DNA from 4 places in the Lentzea sp. NBC_00516 genome. Region 2 is predicted to be linked to each of the others. Evidence: riboswitches for the same ligand, from Rfam matches in the RefSeq annotation. Region 2 holds a riboswitch; each other region holds the start of a gene.
The links. Region 2 has a riboswitch for cobalamin ahead of OG205_RS06735 (hypothetical protein). Riboswitches for the same ligand answer to the same signal wherever they lie in the genome.
Positions count from the first base shown of each region.

Region 1 (4,206 bases), 2.9 Mb from region 2:
CGGCGACGTCGACGCGAACGTCCAGGACACCAACGTCGTCGTCCTGCCGGTGCTGCTGAGCGCACTGGGCATCGACGCGACGAAGGACACGGCCCGCCTCTCGTACGTCGTGGGCGTCGGTGGCTACTACGCCGCGCCGGGCAACGCGAACAAGCTCGTCGACGTCATCGACCGCAACCTGTCCTACGACCCGCTCAAGCCGGGTCTGTGGGCGCAAGGCGGCGGCGACGCGGCGCTCTCGTACCTCGCGAAGCCGGGTACCGCGCTCGTGGTGAACAAGAACGAGGCCTCGCTGAAGGCCGACAAGTCCGAGGGGCTGCTGGTCCTCAACCACCACAACGCCAACGGTGACCGCGCGTCGGTCGTCCTGGTGAAGTCGAGTGGCCGGGGCGGCGCCTACTAGATCGGATGTTTCACGAGAGGCCCGGTTCTTCGTTTGGAACCGGGCCTCTCGGCATGTCACGGCCTGGAACTGCCTGCCGTCACCCCTTGACGCGACCCCGTTCCTGCGGTCGAGTGACACTCGAAAGTGGGATATGGGCCGTGTGGGTGTCCCGCAGTACGGGAGATAACACCCCGATGGGGTGTCCGGCATGCGGCGAGCGGCCTGGATGCCGGTAGCCTTTCGCGAAGGAAAGTAGTCCCACCAATTGGGGACTGACACCTGGGAGGTGTGTGGATGCGGCTCGCAGTGATCCCAGGAGACGGGATCGGGCCCGAGGTCATCGCTGAGGCCCTGAAGGTCCTCGGAGAGGTCGTTCCGGCGGCCGAGATCACTCGCTACGACCTCGGCGCGGCGCGCTGGCACGCCACGGGAGAGTTGTTGCCCGAGTCGGTGCTGGGAGAGCTTCGCCAGCACGACGCGATCCTGCTCGGCGCGGTGGGCGACCCGTCGGTGCCGAGCGGAATTCTGGAGCGGGGCCTGCTTCTGAGGCTGCGCTTCGAACTTGACCACCACGTGAACCTCCGCCCGGCTCGTCTCTACCCCGGTGTCCGCAGCCCGCTCGCGGACCCGCCGGAGATCGACATGGTGGTGGTCCGCGAGGGCACAGAAGGCCCGTACGCGGGCAACGGCGGCCTGCTCCGCAAGGACACGCCGCACGAGATCGCCACCGAGGTCTCGCTGAACACGTCGTTCGGCGTCGAGCGCGTGGTCCGGGACGCCTTCGCGCGTGCCTCGAACCGTCCGCGCCGGCACCTGACCTTGGTGCACAAGACGAACGTCCTCACGTACGCCGGCTCGTTGTGGTCGCGCGTGGTCGAGGAGGTCTCGCTGCAGCACCCTGAGGTCACCGTGGCCTACCAGCACGTGGACGCGGCGACCATTCACCTGGTCACCGACCCGGGCCGGTACGACGTGATCGTCACCGACAACCTGTTCGGCGACATCCTGACCGACCTCGCCGCCGCCGTCACGGGTGGCATCGGCCTGGCCGCGTCGGGAAACATGGACGTGACCCGTCGCAACCCGTCGATGTTCGAGCCGGTCCACGGTTCGGCACCGGACATCGCGGGCCAGGGCATCGCGGACCCGACGGCCGCCGTGCTGTCGGTCGCGCTGCTGCTCGACCACCTCGGCGAGCACGAGTCGGCACGCCGGATCGAGGCCTCAGTGGCCTTTGATCTCGCTACCAGGGACCACCAGTCGCCTGGGGCCACCTACGCCATCGGCGACCGTCTCGCGGCACTCGTGTCGTCGAACGTCCGCACTGGCTGAGGTTCATCCGCAAGACGTTTTGAAGCCCCGGCCGGATTTTCCGGCCGGGGCTGTTTTTTTCACGAGTAACCAGTACAGGAAGGCGTTGCCCAGATACGCCGGGGCGCCTTCGCGGGCTCCGGTCAAAGTTGGCCGTTGGCTTCCCTCCATGTGCGCTCCTTCTGGATCCACTCGTTGTCCTGCGGGAACTCGTCGATCGTCGGCACGCGCCGGATCTCGGTCTTGAACCCCGGGCCGGCCATCGGCATGCGCTTGGCCCACTCGATCGCCTCCTCCTTCGAGGACACGTTGAGGAGGTAGAAGCCGTTGAACAGCTCCTTGGTCTCGCCGTAGGGGCCGTCCGTGACGACCGGGGGTTCGGCGGAGTAGTCGACGACGACGCCCTCGGACGGCTCGGAAAGCCCCTCGGCGGCCAGCAGCACGCCGGCGCGGACCAGTTCCTCGTTGAACGCGCCGACCGTCTCCAGCATCTTGTCGAAGTCGAATTCGCCCATGTTCGCGTAGGCCTCGTCGGTGGCACGCATGATCAGGATGTACTTCACGGTGGATCTCCTCGCTCGTTGTCTTCCTCGGTGACGTCCACAGGTCGAACGGGCCGCTGCCCGGATCGACATCACACCCCGAGAATTTTCGAACTTTCTGTTTTCGCAGGTAGGGTCGGGTCAGTCGTGCGTGGGGGAAGACCGGTCGAAGTCCGGCGCTGACCCGCAACGGTAGGTCCCACCCAGGGACGAGCCCGAACACCCGCTCACGGTGCCCTAGAACTTCCGACTCCGCCGTGGACTGCGGGAAGGACCCAGTGCTCTCCAAGATCAGCGTGCTCGTCGGCGTGCTCGCCGTCAGCCTCGTCGCGGGCGTCGCGCTCGGCCCCGTCTCCGTTCCGTTCGACCTCACGCTCGAACTGCTGTGGGCGGCGCTGACCGGTGGCACGATCCCCGCCGACCTCGCCGGGCAGTACCACATCGTCTGGGACATCCGGCTTCCCCGCGTCCTGCTGGCCGCGGTCGTCGGGGCGGGGCTGAGCACCGTCGGCGTCGCGATCCAGGCGATGGTGCGCAACGCGTTGGCCGACCCCTACGTGCTCGGCATCTCGTCGGGAGCGAGTGTGGGGGCGACGGCGGTGGCGACGCTCGGAATCCTGTCCGGTCTCGGCGTCTACGCGTTGTCGGTGGGGGCGTTCCTGACCGGTCTCGGCGCCACGGCCCTGGTCTACATCACCGCGCGCACGAGCCGTGGGCTCACACCGTTGCGGCTCGTGCTGACCGGGACGGCGCTCGCGTACGGGTTCTCCGCCGTGGCGATGCTGCTGGTGTTCCAGGCGCCGCGCGGTGAGGCGGCGCGGGCCGCGATGTTCTGGTTGCTCGGCAGCCTCGGCGGGGCGAACTGGCAGTCGCTGCCCGTCGCCGCCGTCGTGACCGCGGCCGGCATCGTCTACCTGGCGACCAAGGCGCGGAAGCTCAACGCGCTGGCGATGGGCGACGAGACCGCGACCACGCTCGGCGTCGCGGTCAACCGGTTCCGCACGCACCTGTTCATCGTCACCGCCGCCATGACCGGCGTGCTGGTGGCGGTCAGCGGCGCCGTCGGGTTCGTCGGGCTGATGCTGCCGCACCTGACGCGCATGGTCGTCGGCGCAGACCACCGCAAGGTCCTGGCGCTCGCACCGCTGGCCGGAGCGTCGTTCCTGGTGTGGGTCGACGTGGCCGCGCGGATGCTCGCCGCACCGGAGGAACTGCCGCTCGGCGTCATCACGGCCGCGCTCGGCGTGCCGTGCTTCATCTTCCTGATGCGCCGCAGGTCCTACGTCTTCGGAGGCCGCTGATGCGCGTCGAGCTGCACGACGTCACCGTCCGGAACATCATCTCCGGCATTTCGTTGAACGCCTCCGGTGAGGTCGTCGGCATCGTCGGCCCCAACGGCAGCGGCAAGTCGACGACGTTGCGCTGTGTGTACAGGGCGCTCAAGCCGGACGCCGGCACCGTCCTGCTCGACGGCGAGAACGTCCACAAGCGACACGACGTCGCCCGCCACCTCGCCGCTCTGACCCAGGAGTCGCAGGTCGAGTTCGACTTCACGGTCGCCGAGGTCGTGGAGATGGGCAGGCTGCCGCACGACCGCGATCCCGCGCGTGATTCCCGGGTGGTTTCCGAAGCACTGTCCACCGTGGACGTGTCGCACCTCGCTTCACGCAGCTTCCTCAGTTTGTCCGGCGGGGAGCGTCAACGCGTGCTCATCGCTCGCGCGATCGCCCAGGAACCGCGCGTGCTCGTGCTGGACGAGCCCACGAACCACCTCGACATCCGGCATCAGCTCGACGTTCTCCGGCTCACGCGCGGGCTGGGCATCACGGTTCTGACGGTTCTGCACGATCTGAACCTCGCCGCTTCCTTCTGCGACCGGCTGTACGTGCTGGACGAAGGACGGATCGTCGCGTCCGGCACACCGGCCGAGGTGCTGGTCCCCGAGCTGATCGCCAAGGTTTTCCACGT
Region 1 is NZ_CP107840.1:8,654,361-8,658,566, forward strand. It holds gene OG205_RS40095 (S8 family serine peptidase) at 1-403, shown strand, start outside; gene OG205_RS40100 (3-isopropylmalate dehydrogenase) at 680-1,717, shown strand; gene OG205_RS40105 (YciI family protein) at 1,840-2,259, opposite strand; cobalamin riboswitch at 2,364-2,483, shown strand; gene OG205_RS40110 (FecCD family ABC transporter permease) at 2,517-3,539, shown strand; gene OG205_RS40115 (ABC transporter ATP-binding protein) at 3,539-4,206, shown strand, end outside.
Region 1: another riboswitch for cobalamin. It lies ahead of OG205_RS40110 (FecCD family ABC transporter permease); the one in region 2 lies ahead of OG205_RS06735 (hypothetical protein).

Region 2 (4,206 bases):
CCGAGGTGCAGTTCGCGGAGGACCTGCTCGGTGGCGGTGTCGCCGGCATGTCGGTGGCGGACATGCGGTCCTATTTGGAGCATGTCGCGGACCGGCGGCTGCAGGTGCTCGGCATCGAGCCGATCTACGGTTCCAAGAACCCGTTCGCGTTCATGGAGCTGCAGGACGTGCAGGAGCTGTCGAACTTCTTCGAACGGCGCGTGTCGGCCTACCAGGTCGGTGTGACCGGCACGGTGGCGTTCGACGAGGACTTCTGAGTCGTGCGGGTGCGGTGCCCTTGACCGGGAAGCCGGTCAGGGGCACCGCTTCGTCAGCAGGCGAGCGTCGGCGCGGCGGGGTTGCCGCCGCCGTCGAGGTTCGCGAGCTTGACCCCGGTCAGGCCGAGGACCGCCTGAGCCGTGGCACGCGGAGCGGTCGTCTGGTCGAATCCCGTTGCGTCGTAGGCGATCGCGCCTCGGTCCGCGACGGCACCCGGGCAGCCGACCGCGAGCGAACGCAGGAACTGCCGTGCCTGCGTCGCGGCGGCCGGGCGGTGACCGGCCAGCGCCTGCGCGGCCAGACCGGTGCTGTTCGCGTTGGACGCGTTGGCGCCGACGGAGAAACCGCCGTCGGCGTTCTGCTTCGACACGAGCCACGTGGTGCCTTCGGCGGCGTTCACGCTGTCACCGGTGGCGCGCAACGCCTGCACGACCAGCGCGGTCGAGTCCACGTCACTGGCGCACGGGGTCTGGCCGAAGTTCAGCGGGAAACCTCCGTCAGGACACTGGGTTCCGGCGAGGAAGGTCCTGGCCGCCGCGGGCGTGCCGCCCGGCGTGCGGTCGAGGGCCAGCAGCGCCAGGGACTGGGTGAAGGCGTTGGAGAAGTCACCGAAGTCCGAGCGGTCGGAGAACCTGCCCGACGGCGCGAGCAGGCCGCGCAGACCGGCTTCCAGGTCGGCACCGCCGAACGAGTTGCCGTTCTTGTGCCGCACCTTCGCCGCCAGCAACAGCTTGGCGTGCGCGCCCGCGTAGGCCTCGGTGCCGGAACCGACGTACCCGGTGGTGATCTCCGGCTTGGCCAGCCACGTGATGGCCTTCTCGGCGTTGGTGTCCGAGGAACGAGCGGCCGCGAACGCGAAGATCGCGTCGATGGTCAGGCCCTGGTCGGGGAACTTCTCGCCACCGAAGTCGGCCTCGAACCGTTCGCCGTCGACCAGTTGCCGCGCGAGCCAGCCCGCGGCGGCGTCGGACTTGTTGTGCGTTGCCGCCACCGCGGGGGTGACAGCGGTGCCAATGCCCAGCATCAGGACAGCAGCGAGCACCAGACGTCTCATGAGAACCCTTTCCCGCACTTCCACGACAGGAGTTGGTGAACACCGCGCGATGCGGGTGACCGGGCTCGCCCGAATGGGCACACCGTTGCGGGACAGCGCCGGATTCTCACCGGACTTCCCCCGCGCCGCGCTGAACGCCCAACAGGTTCTCATGTCGCGCAAGACCTCGTGCCGAGTTGCGATGTGACGCTCGCCTCCGACCCCGAAGGCGGTGCCGATCGGCGGTTTCCAGGTGTTAGCCTCGCTCGGCTCGACAACTTCATACCTCGCCCGTGACGGGGAAGCCGGTCGGAATCCGGCACTGTCGCGCAACCGTGGGCCACTGCTGCAGTGGCGAGTCGGGTCACCATCCGGGCGGGGTGAACAGACCGACCGCTGTCGCGAAACGCAGGGGTGGCTGCCGGCGCCCCGCGCCGTCTCCTCTCCTCGAGCAGCACGAGGAGGGGGAGAGGATGACCCGGCGAAGGAGCCTGGCCGCACTGGCGTTCGTCGTCAGCGCGGGCCTGATCACCACGGCGATCGCCGGAACCGCGGCCGCCGCGGGAGATCGCGAAGCCGCCCACTCCAGCTCCGTGTGGCTCTCCCACCAGCTTCGACCCGACGGCACCCTGGAGAACCCGCTCGGCGGCGAGCTGCCCGACCACGGTCTGATGATCGACCTGGTCTTCGCGATGCACGCGTCCGGCGACGGCGCGCTCGCCGAGCCGATCGTCAAGTTCCTGGACGACCAGGGGCACGCCACCGACTACTTCACCTGGGACGGCCTCGCTCCCGGCCAGGGCTTCGACCAGATCATCGTCGGCGGTGCTGTGGCCAAGACCCTGCTCACCGCGCAGATCTCCGGCCGCGACCCGCGCGACTTCGACGGCCACGACATGGTCGCCGAGACGAAGGCGGCGATCCGCCGTTCCGGCGTCGACGCCGGCCGGATCAGCGACTACTCGAAGAACCCCGAGTGGTCGGACATGGTGAACAACAACGCCAACATGTTCGGCCAGTCCCTCGCCGTGATCGGCCTGGCGGTGGCGGGGGAGAACGACCAGCCCGCCATCGACAAGATGGTGACGCAGCAGTGTTCCGAGGGCTATTTCCGGATCTTCTTCGGGTACGTGCAGGGGCCTGAGGGCCTCAAGGTGTCGTCGTGTGACGAGGGCAAGGCCGACGGCTCGTCGTCCCCGGACGGTGACGCGACCGGCCTCGCGCTGTCGGCCATGCTCGCCGCGAAGCGCGCCGGGGCGGCCGGGCTCGACGAGCCGATCGCCAGGACCGTGACGTGGCTGAAGAACAACCAGGCCGACAGTGGTGGCTGGGGTGGCGGTGTCGGGACCGAGGCGCCGAACACCAACAGCACCGGCCTGATCGTGCAGGCGCTCGCTGATGCAGGCGGCGCAGGCCCTGAGGTGGGCAGGGGCACGGAGTTCCTGAAGTCCGCGCAGGCAGGCGAGTCCGACTCGGGCACCGCGCTGGCCGGGCAGATCGGTGCGATCGCGTACAACCCGGCCTCGTACCAGGCAGCGCGCACCGGCGGCATCTCCGGCATCGACACGTGGATCAGGGCGAGCGCGCAGGCCTCGCTCGGGTTGTCGCAGACCGGTTTCTACGCGCTCGCCAAGGGCGAAGGGCCCGAGCCCACCACGCCGAGCAGCACCACGACGACGACCACGTCTCGAACCACCACGACTTCTCAGAGCACGACGACCACGCCGCCACCTGTCACCGGGCACACCACGACCGCGACGGTCACCGTTCAGACGCCCGCGCCGGCGACCAGGCCGAAGGCCGTGGTCCGCCAACCTGCCCCGGCGCCGAAGACCGTGCAACCGGCCGCGAAGACGTCCGCCGCGAAGCTCGGCGCCTATCTGGCCAACAAGCTCGTGCGCGGCGACCACGTCGAGGTCACCGAGAACGACAGGACCTACGTCGACTACGACGCGACCGCGGACCTGGTGCTGGCGCTGCACGCGTTGGGCGAACAGCCGGACGCGGCGAAGAAGGCCACGGAGTTCCTGCTGACGCCGGACGCGATCAACGCCTACGCGCACGGCGCCGGGCAGGAGACCGGCGAGGCCGCCTACGCCGAACCGCTCGCGAAACTCGTGATCCTCGCTCAGTTCCAGAAGTCCGACGACCTCGCGAACCGGCTGCGCACCGAACTGGCCGGGCTGCGGGGCGCGGACGGCCTGTTCACCGACACCGGTTCGTTCGCGGACTCCGAGGACTCCGTCCGCCGCCACACCTGGGCGGTGCTCGCCACCGTCGCCGACCCCGGCCAGGCGATCGAGGCGCTCGCCGTTCGCCAGTGCGCGGACGGCACCTTCCCGGAGCACATGGACGAGAACGACTGCAAGGCAGGGGATCTCGCCTCCACTGCCGCCGCGGTGACCGCGCTGAACAGCAGGCCGTTCACCGAGGACGCGCCCGCCGCCCAGGCCCCGGCCGAGTGGTCGAAGGAACGCGCGGCCGCGTTCGTGAAGGCGATCTCGTTGCTCAGCGCCAAGCCGAACGGCAAGGGCATGGTCGACGACGAAGGCGGCGCGCCCTCCATCGCGTTGAGCGCCTCGGTCGCGGGCGCCCGGCAGGCGGCGGGCCTGGACGTGAGCGGCACCGCGAAGACGATCGGCGGGATGGTGCTCGCCGACGGTGGTCTGCCGCGGGTGTCCGGCGGTGACGGCGCGACCGACTTCGGCACGAGTCTCGTTGGCGCACAGGGCATCGCGGGCCGCTCGTGGATCAGCGCGGACGGGTCCGGGCTGTCGCCGGTGGTGCGCCTGCCGCTGACGGACGCCGAACCGGTTCCCGCACTGGTCGCCCAGAACGCGCCGTGGCATCCGCCGCTGTGGTCCTACTTCGCATTCGGCGGCGCCATGGTGCTCGCCGGTCTCGTTCTGCTGCTT
Region 2 is NZ_CP107840.1:1,529,913-1,534,118, forward strand. It holds gene OG205_RS06725 (ribonucleotide-diphosphate reductase subunit beta) at 1-257, shown strand, start outside; gene OG205_RS06730 (prenyltransferase/squalene oxidase repeat-containing protein) at 311-1,312, opposite strand; cobalamin riboswitch at 1,346-1,496, opposite strand; cobalamin riboswitch at 1,542-1,681, shown strand; gene OG205_RS06735 (hypothetical protein) at 1,765-4,206, shown strand, end outside.

Region 3 (4,206 bases), 1.9 Mb from region 2:
CATCGCGGAGATGTTGCCGTACTCGTCCAGCAACTGCTCCAGGCGCGCGATGTCGCCGTAGCTGTCGGCGCGGGCCATCGGCGGCACGAGGTGGTCGACCAGCGTGGCGTGCGCGCGGCGCTTGGCCTGCGTGCCCTCACCGGGGTCGTTGACGAGGAACGGGTAGACCAGCGGCAGATCGCCGAGCGCCGCGTCCGTGCCACAGGATGCCGACATGCCGACGGTCTTGCCGGGCAACCACTCCAGGTTGCCGTGCTTGCCGACGTGCACGACCGCGTCCGCGCCGAAGTTCGACTCGATCCACCGGTACGCCGCGAGGTAGTGGTGCGACGGCGGCAGGTCCGGGTCGTGGTAGATCGCGATCGGGTTCTCGCCGAACCCGCGCGGCGGCTGCACGATCACGACGACGTTGTTGGACCGCAACGCGGCCAGCACGATCTCGCCGTCCTTGGACTTGCTGTGGTCCACGAAGAGCGTGCCAGGGGCCTCGCCCCAGTGCTCCTGCATCGACTCGCGGAAGTCCTCGGGAAGCGTCTCGTAGAACTCCCGGTAGTCCGCGGCCGCGATGCGCACGGGGTTGCTCTCGAACTGCTCCTGCGTCAGCCAGTCCGCGTCCTGACCACCGGCCGCGATCAACGCGTGGATCAGCGCGTCGCCGTCCAGCTCCTGCACACCCGGCAGCGCGTCGCCGATGTCGTAACCGTGCTCCTGCATGGCCTTCAGCAACCGCACGGTCGACGCCGGCGTGTCCAGGCCGACCGCGTTGCCGATGCGGGAGTGCTTGGTCGGGTACGCCGACAGCATCACCGCGATCTTGCGCTCCGCGACCGGGATGTGCCGCAGCCTGCCGTGCCGGACCGCGATGCCCGCGACGCGCAGCGCCCGTTCCGGGTCGGCCACGTAGACGGTGAGGCCGTCGGAGTCGATCTCCTTGAAGGAGAACGGAACCGTGATGATCCGGCCGTCGAACTCGGGGATCGCGACCTGGGTCGCGGTGTCCAAAGGAGACAGTCCGTCGTCGTTCTCGTCCCACGACTCGCGGCTCGACGTGAGGCACAACCCCTGCAGGATCGGCACGTCGAGCGCGGCTTGCGCGCCGACGTCCCACGCGTCGTCGTCGCCACCGGCGGACGCCTTCGCGGGGTTCGTGCCGCCCGCCGCGAGCACCGTCACGACGAGCGCGTCGGCTTGGCGCAGCGTGTCGAGCAGTTCGGGTTCGGCGGTGCGCAGCGAGGAGCAGAAGACCGGCAGGGGCTTCCCGCCCTTGGCCTCGATCGCGTCGCACAGGGCGTGGACGAAGGCAGTGTTCCCGGCCACGTGATGCGCGCGGTAGTAGAGCACCGCGACCGTCGGGCCTTCTGGGGTGCCCTCGCGTTCCAGCACACCCCACGTGGGGGTGGCGGCGGGGGCCTCGAAGCCGTGGCCGGTCAGCAGCACGGTGTCCGACAGGAACTTGTGCAGCTCGGTGAGGTTCGCCGGACCGCCGTGCGCGAGGTAGAGGTGCGCCTCGGCGCACACGCCACCGGGCACCGTCGACAGCTCCATCAGCGCGGCGTCCGGCTGCTGCTCGCCGCCGAGCACCACCACCGGCAGGCCGCACGCCAGCAGCCAGTCGAGGCCTTCCTCCCACATCCGGCGCCCGCCGAGGATGCGCACGAGGACGAGGCTGACGTCCTGGATCAACTCGGGCAGGTCGTCGGTCGTGAGTCGCGCGGGGTTGCCGAGCCGGTACTCGGCGCCGCTCGCACGCGCCGACAGCAGGTCGGTGTCGGAGGTCGACAGCAACAGGATCACGCAGGCTCCATCCCTCGTGGGGTCCTCGCCCCAAAGTGCGGGTGACTGGCGAAGCGGAGTTCCTGACTCCCAGCGGTGTTCGCTGGTCACAGTGGCGGGACCGCGCCGGATTCACACCGGCTTCCTCCTGCGCTTCGTCGTTCGGGCTCACCCTAACCGGCGGGTTACAGTCCGACCTATGCGTAGTCACCCGGACGCCTGCCCCGGCGCCGTCGAGCTGCACGCCGCGGCCGACGGCGGGCTGGCGCGCATCCGGGTGCCGGGCGGCACTCTTTCCGCTGCTCAGTGGGACGTCGTGCGCCTCGCGTCGCTCGAACTCGGCACCGGCTCGGTCGAACTGACCTCGCGGGCGAACCTCCAGATCAGGGGGCTGGCGGACGGCGTGGAACTGGGCGCGCGACTGGCCGCGGCCGGACTGCTGCCCTCCGCGTCGCACGAGCGGATCCGCAACATCATCGCCGCCCCGCTGGACGACAACCAGGCGCTGGTCGACGCGATCGACGCGGCCCTGTGCGCGGACCCGGCGCTGGCTTCGCTACCAGGGCGTTTCCTGGTGACGGTCGGGGCCTCGGTGAGCGGGCTGGGCGGCGACATCGGCCTGGCAGGCGACGTGCTCCTGCTCGCCGGCCGCGACACCGGCATCCGCGTCACCGACCCCGTCGACGCGGTGGTCACCGCCGCCCGCCTCTTCCAGCAGCTCCGCGGCGCGTCCTGGCGCCTGTCCGAAGTGGACGACGGTGTGCGAAAGATCACCGCCCACTTCGGCGCCTCCTCCGAGGCCTTGTTCGTCCCGGCTGTGACTCCTGTCGCACCTTCACCGTTGACCCCAGGCGTTCCACTGGGCCGGCTCGACGCCCACCAACTCCCGGGCGTCCCGCTCCGCCTGACCCCGTGGCGCAGCCTGGTCGTCCCCGCCGGCACCGACACCTCCGGCCTCATCACCGACCCGGTCTCCCCGTGGCACGGCGTCAGCGCCTGCACCGGACGCCCCGGCTGCGCGAAGTCGCTCTCCGACGTACGCGCCGATGCGCGCGCTTGGGTCAACGGCCGCACACGGCCCGATGCGCACACACGGCCCGATGCGTCCGACCACACACACGCGCCAGGCCGGGTACCCCCAATTTCAATTCTAGGGAGCAGGTCCGACACTCCCGGCGCCGTGCACTGGTCGGGCTGTGCCCGCCGCTGCGGTCGTCCCGCCGGCGATGTGACCGAGTTCGTCGCGACCGGCGACGGCTACGAGGAGATCCGTTGACGCAGTACATCAGGGACGGGGCGGAGATCTACCGCCAGTCCTTCGCCACCATTCGCGCGGAGTCGGACCTCACCAGGTTCCCCGCCGACGTCGCGAAAGTCGTCGTCCGCATGATCCACGCGTGCGGCATGACCGACCTGCCGGACGACGTCGCATTCTCCCCGAACGTCGTGCGCGACGCCCGGGAGGCGTTGCGGAACGGTGCGCCGATCCTGTGCGACGCCAACATGGTCGCGTCCGGCGTGACCCGCCGCCGCTTGCCCAAGGACAACGAAGTCCTTTGCTACCTGCAGGATCCGCGGACACCGGAGCTGGCGCAGACCATCGGCAACACGCGCAGCGCCGCCGCCCTGGAGCTGCTCGCGGACCGGTTCGACGGCGCGGTGATCGCGATCGGCAACGCCCCCACGGCGTTGTTCCACCTCCTCGACCTGATCGCCGCCGGAGCCCCGAGGCCCGCCGCGGTCCTGGGCATCCCGGTCGGGTTCATCGGGGCCGCGGAGTCCAAGGAAGCTTTGGCCGCAACGGATCTGGAGCACCTCGTGGTGCGCGGCCGGCGCGGCGGCAGTGCCATGACGGCGGCGGCCATCAACGCGATTGCGAGCGAAGAAGAATGACGGGCAAGCTCTACGGCGTCGGCCTGGGTCCCGGCGACCCGGAACTCCTGACGGTCAAGGCCGCGCGGCTCATCAACGAAGCCGACGTGGTGGCGTACCACAGCGCCCGGCACGGCAAGTCGGTCGCGAAGACCATCGCGGCGCCCTACTTCCGCAGCCAGGACGATCCGAATCCGCAGATCATGGAACAGCTCGTCTACCCGGTCACCACTGAGGACACGGACGACTACCAGGGTGAGATCGACGCCTTCTACGAGGAGGCCGCCGCCAAGCTGGCCGCGCACCTCGACGCCGGACGCGTCGTCGTCGTCCTGGCCGCTGGAGACCCGTTCTTCTACGGCTCCTACATGCACATGCACAAACGCCTGGCCGACCGCTACGAGTGGGAGGTGGTCCCCGGCGTCACGTCCGTGAGCGGCGCTTCAGCAGTACTCGGCACACCGCTCGTGGAACGCGACGAGGTGCTCACGATCCTGCCGGGCACGCTGCCGCCCGCCGAACTCGCGACCAGGCTCGCCGACACCGACAGCGCCGCGATCC
Region 3 is NZ_CP107840.1:9,637,771-9,641,976, reverse strand. It holds gene cobN (cobaltochelatase subunit CobN) at 1-1,794, opposite strand, end outside; cobalamin riboswitch at 1,830-1,964, opposite strand; gene OG205_RS45005 (hypothetical protein) at 1,973-3,049, shown strand; gene OG205_RS45000 (precorrin-8X methylmutase) at 3,046-3,666, shown strand; gene OG205_RS44995 (precorrin-2 C(20)-methyltransferase) at 3,663-4,206, shown strand, end outside.
Region 3: another riboswitch for cobalamin. It lies ahead of cobN (cobaltochelatase subunit CobN); the one in region 2 lies ahead of OG205_RS06735 (hypothetical protein).

Region 4 (4,206 bases), 1.8 Mb from region 2:
GCAGTCGGGGTTGATCCACAAACGTTCACCCGGCACCGCGCGCACCGCTTCGGTGATCAGCGAGACGATGTCGTCCTCGCTCGGCACCAGCGGTGAGTGGATGTCGTAGACGCCGGGGCCGATGCCCCGCGGGAACTCCAGGCCCTCCAGGATCTCCATCTTGGACCGCGCGGCCTCGATGGTCGTGACGTCGGCGTCGAGGTCGGAGATCGCGCCGATCACCTCGCCGAACTCCGAGTAGCACAGGTGGGTGTGGATCTGGGTGCCCGGCGTCGCACCCGCGGTGGCGAGCCGGAACGCGCCCACCGACCACTCCAGGTAGGCCGGTTGGTCCTTCCGGCGCAACGGGAGCAGCTCGCGCAACGCCGGTTCGTCGACCTGCACCACCCGGATCCCGGCGGCCTCCAGGTCGCGGATCTCGTCGCGCAACGCCAGCGCCACCTGGTTCACCGTGTCGGCCAGCGGCTGGTCGTCGCGGACGAACGACCACGCGAGGATCGTCACCGGACCGGTCAGCATTCCCTTGACCGGCTTGGACGTCAGCGACTGCGCGTAGGTGCTCCACGGCACCGTCATCGCCTTCGGGCGCGAGACGTCGCCGTGGATGATCGGCGGCCGCACGCACCGCGACCCGTACGACTGCACCCACGCGAACTGCGTGCTGGCGAAGCCTTCCAGGTGCTCGGCGAAGTACTGGACCATGTCGTTGCGCTCGGGTTCGCCGTGCACCAGCACGTCCAGGCCGATGTCCTCCTGCAGATCGATCACGCGACCGATCTCGTCCCGCATCCGCTGCCCGTACTCGTCCTCGGTGATCTCACCGCTGCGCACGGCCGCGCGCGCCTTGCGGATGTCACCTGTCTGCGGGAACGAGCCGATCGTCGTGGTCGCGAGCGGCGGCAACCCGAGCCGTGCCTGCTGGGCGGCGGCACGGTCCTCGTACGGCGCGCGGAGGCTGTGCTCCGGCCGCAACGACGCGATGCGCGCCCGGACGTGGTCGTCGCGGCGCGGGCTGGGCACCTGGCGCTTCGCCTCGTCCGCCCACGCACCGTCGGCCCCGTCGCGCAAAGCCTTGCCCAGCACCACGATCTCGCGCACCTTCTGCCGCGCGAACGCGAGCCGCGCCTGCACGTCCGGCTCCAGGTCCTCGGCCTCCAGGTCGTACGGCACGTGCAGCAGCGTGGAGGACGACGACACGACGACCTCGCTCGCGAAACCCAGCAGCGTCGCGGCCTTCGCCAGCGCGGCGTGCAGGTCGGTGCGCCACACGTTGCGGCCGTCGACCAGGCCGGCCACCAGGATCTTGTCGCGCAACGCGGGGATCGCGACCGACGTGTCCGGCGCGCTCACGAGGTCGATGCCGATCGCCTCGACCTGCGAGGAGGCCAGGATCGGCAGCGCCTCGCCCAGGTCACCGTAGTAGCCGGTGACCAGCAGCTTCGGCCTGCCGGGCAGCCCGCTGAGCGTCCGGTACGTGCGGCGCAACGCGTTCAGTTCGGCCGGTGTGCGGTCGGCGGCGAACGCCGGTTCGTCGATCTGCACCCACTCCACGCCCTCGACGCGCAGGCGGCCGAGCAGTTCGACGTACGCCTCCAGCAGGCGGTCGAGCAGCGTCAGCGGTTCGAAACCGGGGACCGTGCTCTTGGCCAGCAACAGGTACGTGACCGGGCCGAGCAGTACCGGCCGGGTCGTGATGCCGAGTTCGAGCGCCTCGCGGTACTCGGCGATCGGCTTGTCGCCGGCCAGCCGGAACTCGGTGTCCGGGCCCAGTTCCGGCACCAGGTAGTGGTAGTTCGTGTCGAACCACTTCGTGAGTTCCAGGGCCGCGGCGCCGTCCCGGCCGCGTGCCGCCGCGAAGTAGGTGTCCAGTTCGGACAGTCCGAGGTCGCGGAACCGCTGCGGGATCGCGTCGAACAGCAACGACGTGTCGAGCACCTGGTCGTAGAACGAGAACGTGTTCGACGGCACGGAGTCCAGTTCGGACAGTTCGGCCCAGGTCTGGGCCCGCAGGTTCCTGGCGGTCTCCCGCAGTGCGGCTTCGTCGATCTTCCCGGCCCAGTACTGCTCGACCGCGCGCTTCAGCTCGCGCTTCGGTCCGATCCGGGGGTAGCCGAAAACAGTGCTGCCAATGGTCACAGGCTCTCTCCTCGCGAGCGTGCGGAAGCACCGGAGACACGCGAGCAGGGCGGCACGGAGCCGTGCCCGTCAGCCCGCCCGAGAGGCTCCGGAGCACCGCGCACCGGGTCGGCGCGCGGACCGGCGGCAGGTCTTCGGACTCGTGGGCGCCGTTCTCGAACCCTGGGGTTCGCTCCTACCGGCCGTCGCTTCCCAGATCTGGCAGACCCAGTGCTTCTGACGGCTTTCGTTCCCACTCACCGCTGCGGGGCAGTCCCGGACTCGCACCGGGTTCCCTTTTGCTCCACCCGGAACGAGCCCAGGTGAACCGCTGGCAGGACCGACACTAGCGGGCGGCGCCGAGCATGCCCAGCGCCATGGCGGCGTATTGAATGGTGAGATCACTCAAGTTGACCGGCCCGGCAGGGGAGTACCACCGGGAGACGCCGCTGCACATCTCCAGCAACGCCAGCCGGGCGACACTCGGATCGGCCACCTTGAGCTTGCGCGCCTTCACGCCGTCGTCGATCGCGTCCTGCCAGAAGCGTTCGTAGCGGTCGCGCAACGCCACGATCTCCTCGCGGCGCTCGCCGGTCAGCGCACGCATCTCGCCGTCCACCACCGCTGTCTCGCGCGGCTTCTCGGCGTGCGCCCGCACGTGCATCTTGACCAGCGAGACGAGACGGTCGGTCTCGTCCCCGGTGATCTGCTCGGCCTTGCCGATCAACTCGGTGAGGCTCGTGCGCATGATCTCGACCAGCAGGTCTTCCTTGGTGCCCATGTAGTGGTAGAGCGTCGCCGACGAGAGCCCCGCGGCCTGCGCGAGGTCGCGGATGCCGGTGCCGTGGAAGCCGCGTTCGGCGAACAACCGCACGGCGGCCTCGCGGACCCGTTCCTCCGTCGTCATCTGCTGCCTCCCTTGACCGCCTGGACGCCGTCACTCTAGCGTCAGGCCCGATCGATCGATCGATCGAAGGGGAGAGATGACCGTCGACTACTCCTGTGCCGAGGGCATCGCGCAGGTGCACCTGAACCGTCCGGAACGGCTCAACGCCGTCGTCCCGGCGCTGGTCGAGGACCTGCTGGCCGCGTTCGCGCGGGCACGGGAGGACCAGGCGCGGGTGATCGTGCTGGCCGGGCGCGGCAAGGCGTTCTGCGCCGGCCACGACCTGAAGGAGCCGGTCCCGGTCGAGACCGAGGAGCAGACGCGGGCACGGCTGGAGCGCATCCAGGACGTGACCCGCGCGATCCGCGACTTCCCCGGCATCGTGATCGCCGCGGTCCACGGCTACGCGCTGGGCGCGGGCGCGGAGTTCGCGCTGGGGTGCGACCTGGTGGTGGCGCAGACCAGCGCGGAGTTCGGGTTTCCCGAGGTCGGCGTGGGGCTCAGCGTGACGGGCGGGATCTCCAGCCTGTTGCCGAAGCTCGTCGGCCTGGCGCGCGCCAAGGAGATGCTCCTGCTCGGCGAACGGATCCACGCTCCCCGCGCGCACCAGCTGGGGCTGATCAACTCCTACGTCCTGAACCACGAGAAGCACGCGATGAAGCTCGCGCGCCGCATCGCCGACCAGCCACCGGTCGCCGCCGGGCTCGCGAAAAAGGCGATCGACCTGGGCCTGGACTCGACGCTGGAGCAGGCGATGGCGACCGAGGTCGACCACGCGATCGTCACGAGCCTGTCCGGCGAGGGGGACGAGCCACGGGAGGAGTTCGGCCGTGGCTGACCTCGTCTTCGCGCTGCGGACGGCCGTCACGCGGTGGCCGGACAAGACCGCGTGGACGTTCGATCCGGGTGGCTCGTTCACGTTCGCCCAGATCGACGCGCTGTCCGACGGGTACGCGCAGGCGTTGCGGGGCAAGGGGATCCGCGCGGGTGACCGGGTCGGGATCATGCTGCGGAACGTGCCGGAGTTCCCGCTGGTGTGGTTCGCGCTGATCAAGCTCGGTGCCACGGCCGTGCCGCTCAACGTCAGGTACCGCTCGGTCGACGCCGATCACGTGCTGCGGACCGCCGAGGTGGTCGCCGTGGTCAGCACCGAGGAGTTCCGGCCACTGCTCGCCGATCACGTGGTGCACTACGTCGAGAAGTTG
Region 4 is NZ_CP107840.1:3,346,952-3,351,157, reverse strand. It holds gene metE (5-methyltetrahydropteroyltriglutamate--homocysteine S-methyltransferase) at 1-2,136, opposite strand, end outside; cobalamin riboswitch at 2,245-2,463, opposite strand; gene OG205_RS14955 (TetR/AcrR family transcriptional regulator) at 2,462-3,022, opposite strand; gene OG205_RS14950 (enoyl-CoA hydratase/isomerase family protein) at 3,099-3,839, shown strand; gene OG205_RS14945 (AMP-binding protein) at 3,832-4,206, shown strand, end outside.
Region 4: another riboswitch for cobalamin. It lies ahead of metE (5-methyltetrahydropteroyltriglutamate--homocysteine S-methyltransferase); the one in region 2 lies ahead of OG205_RS06735 (hypothetical protein).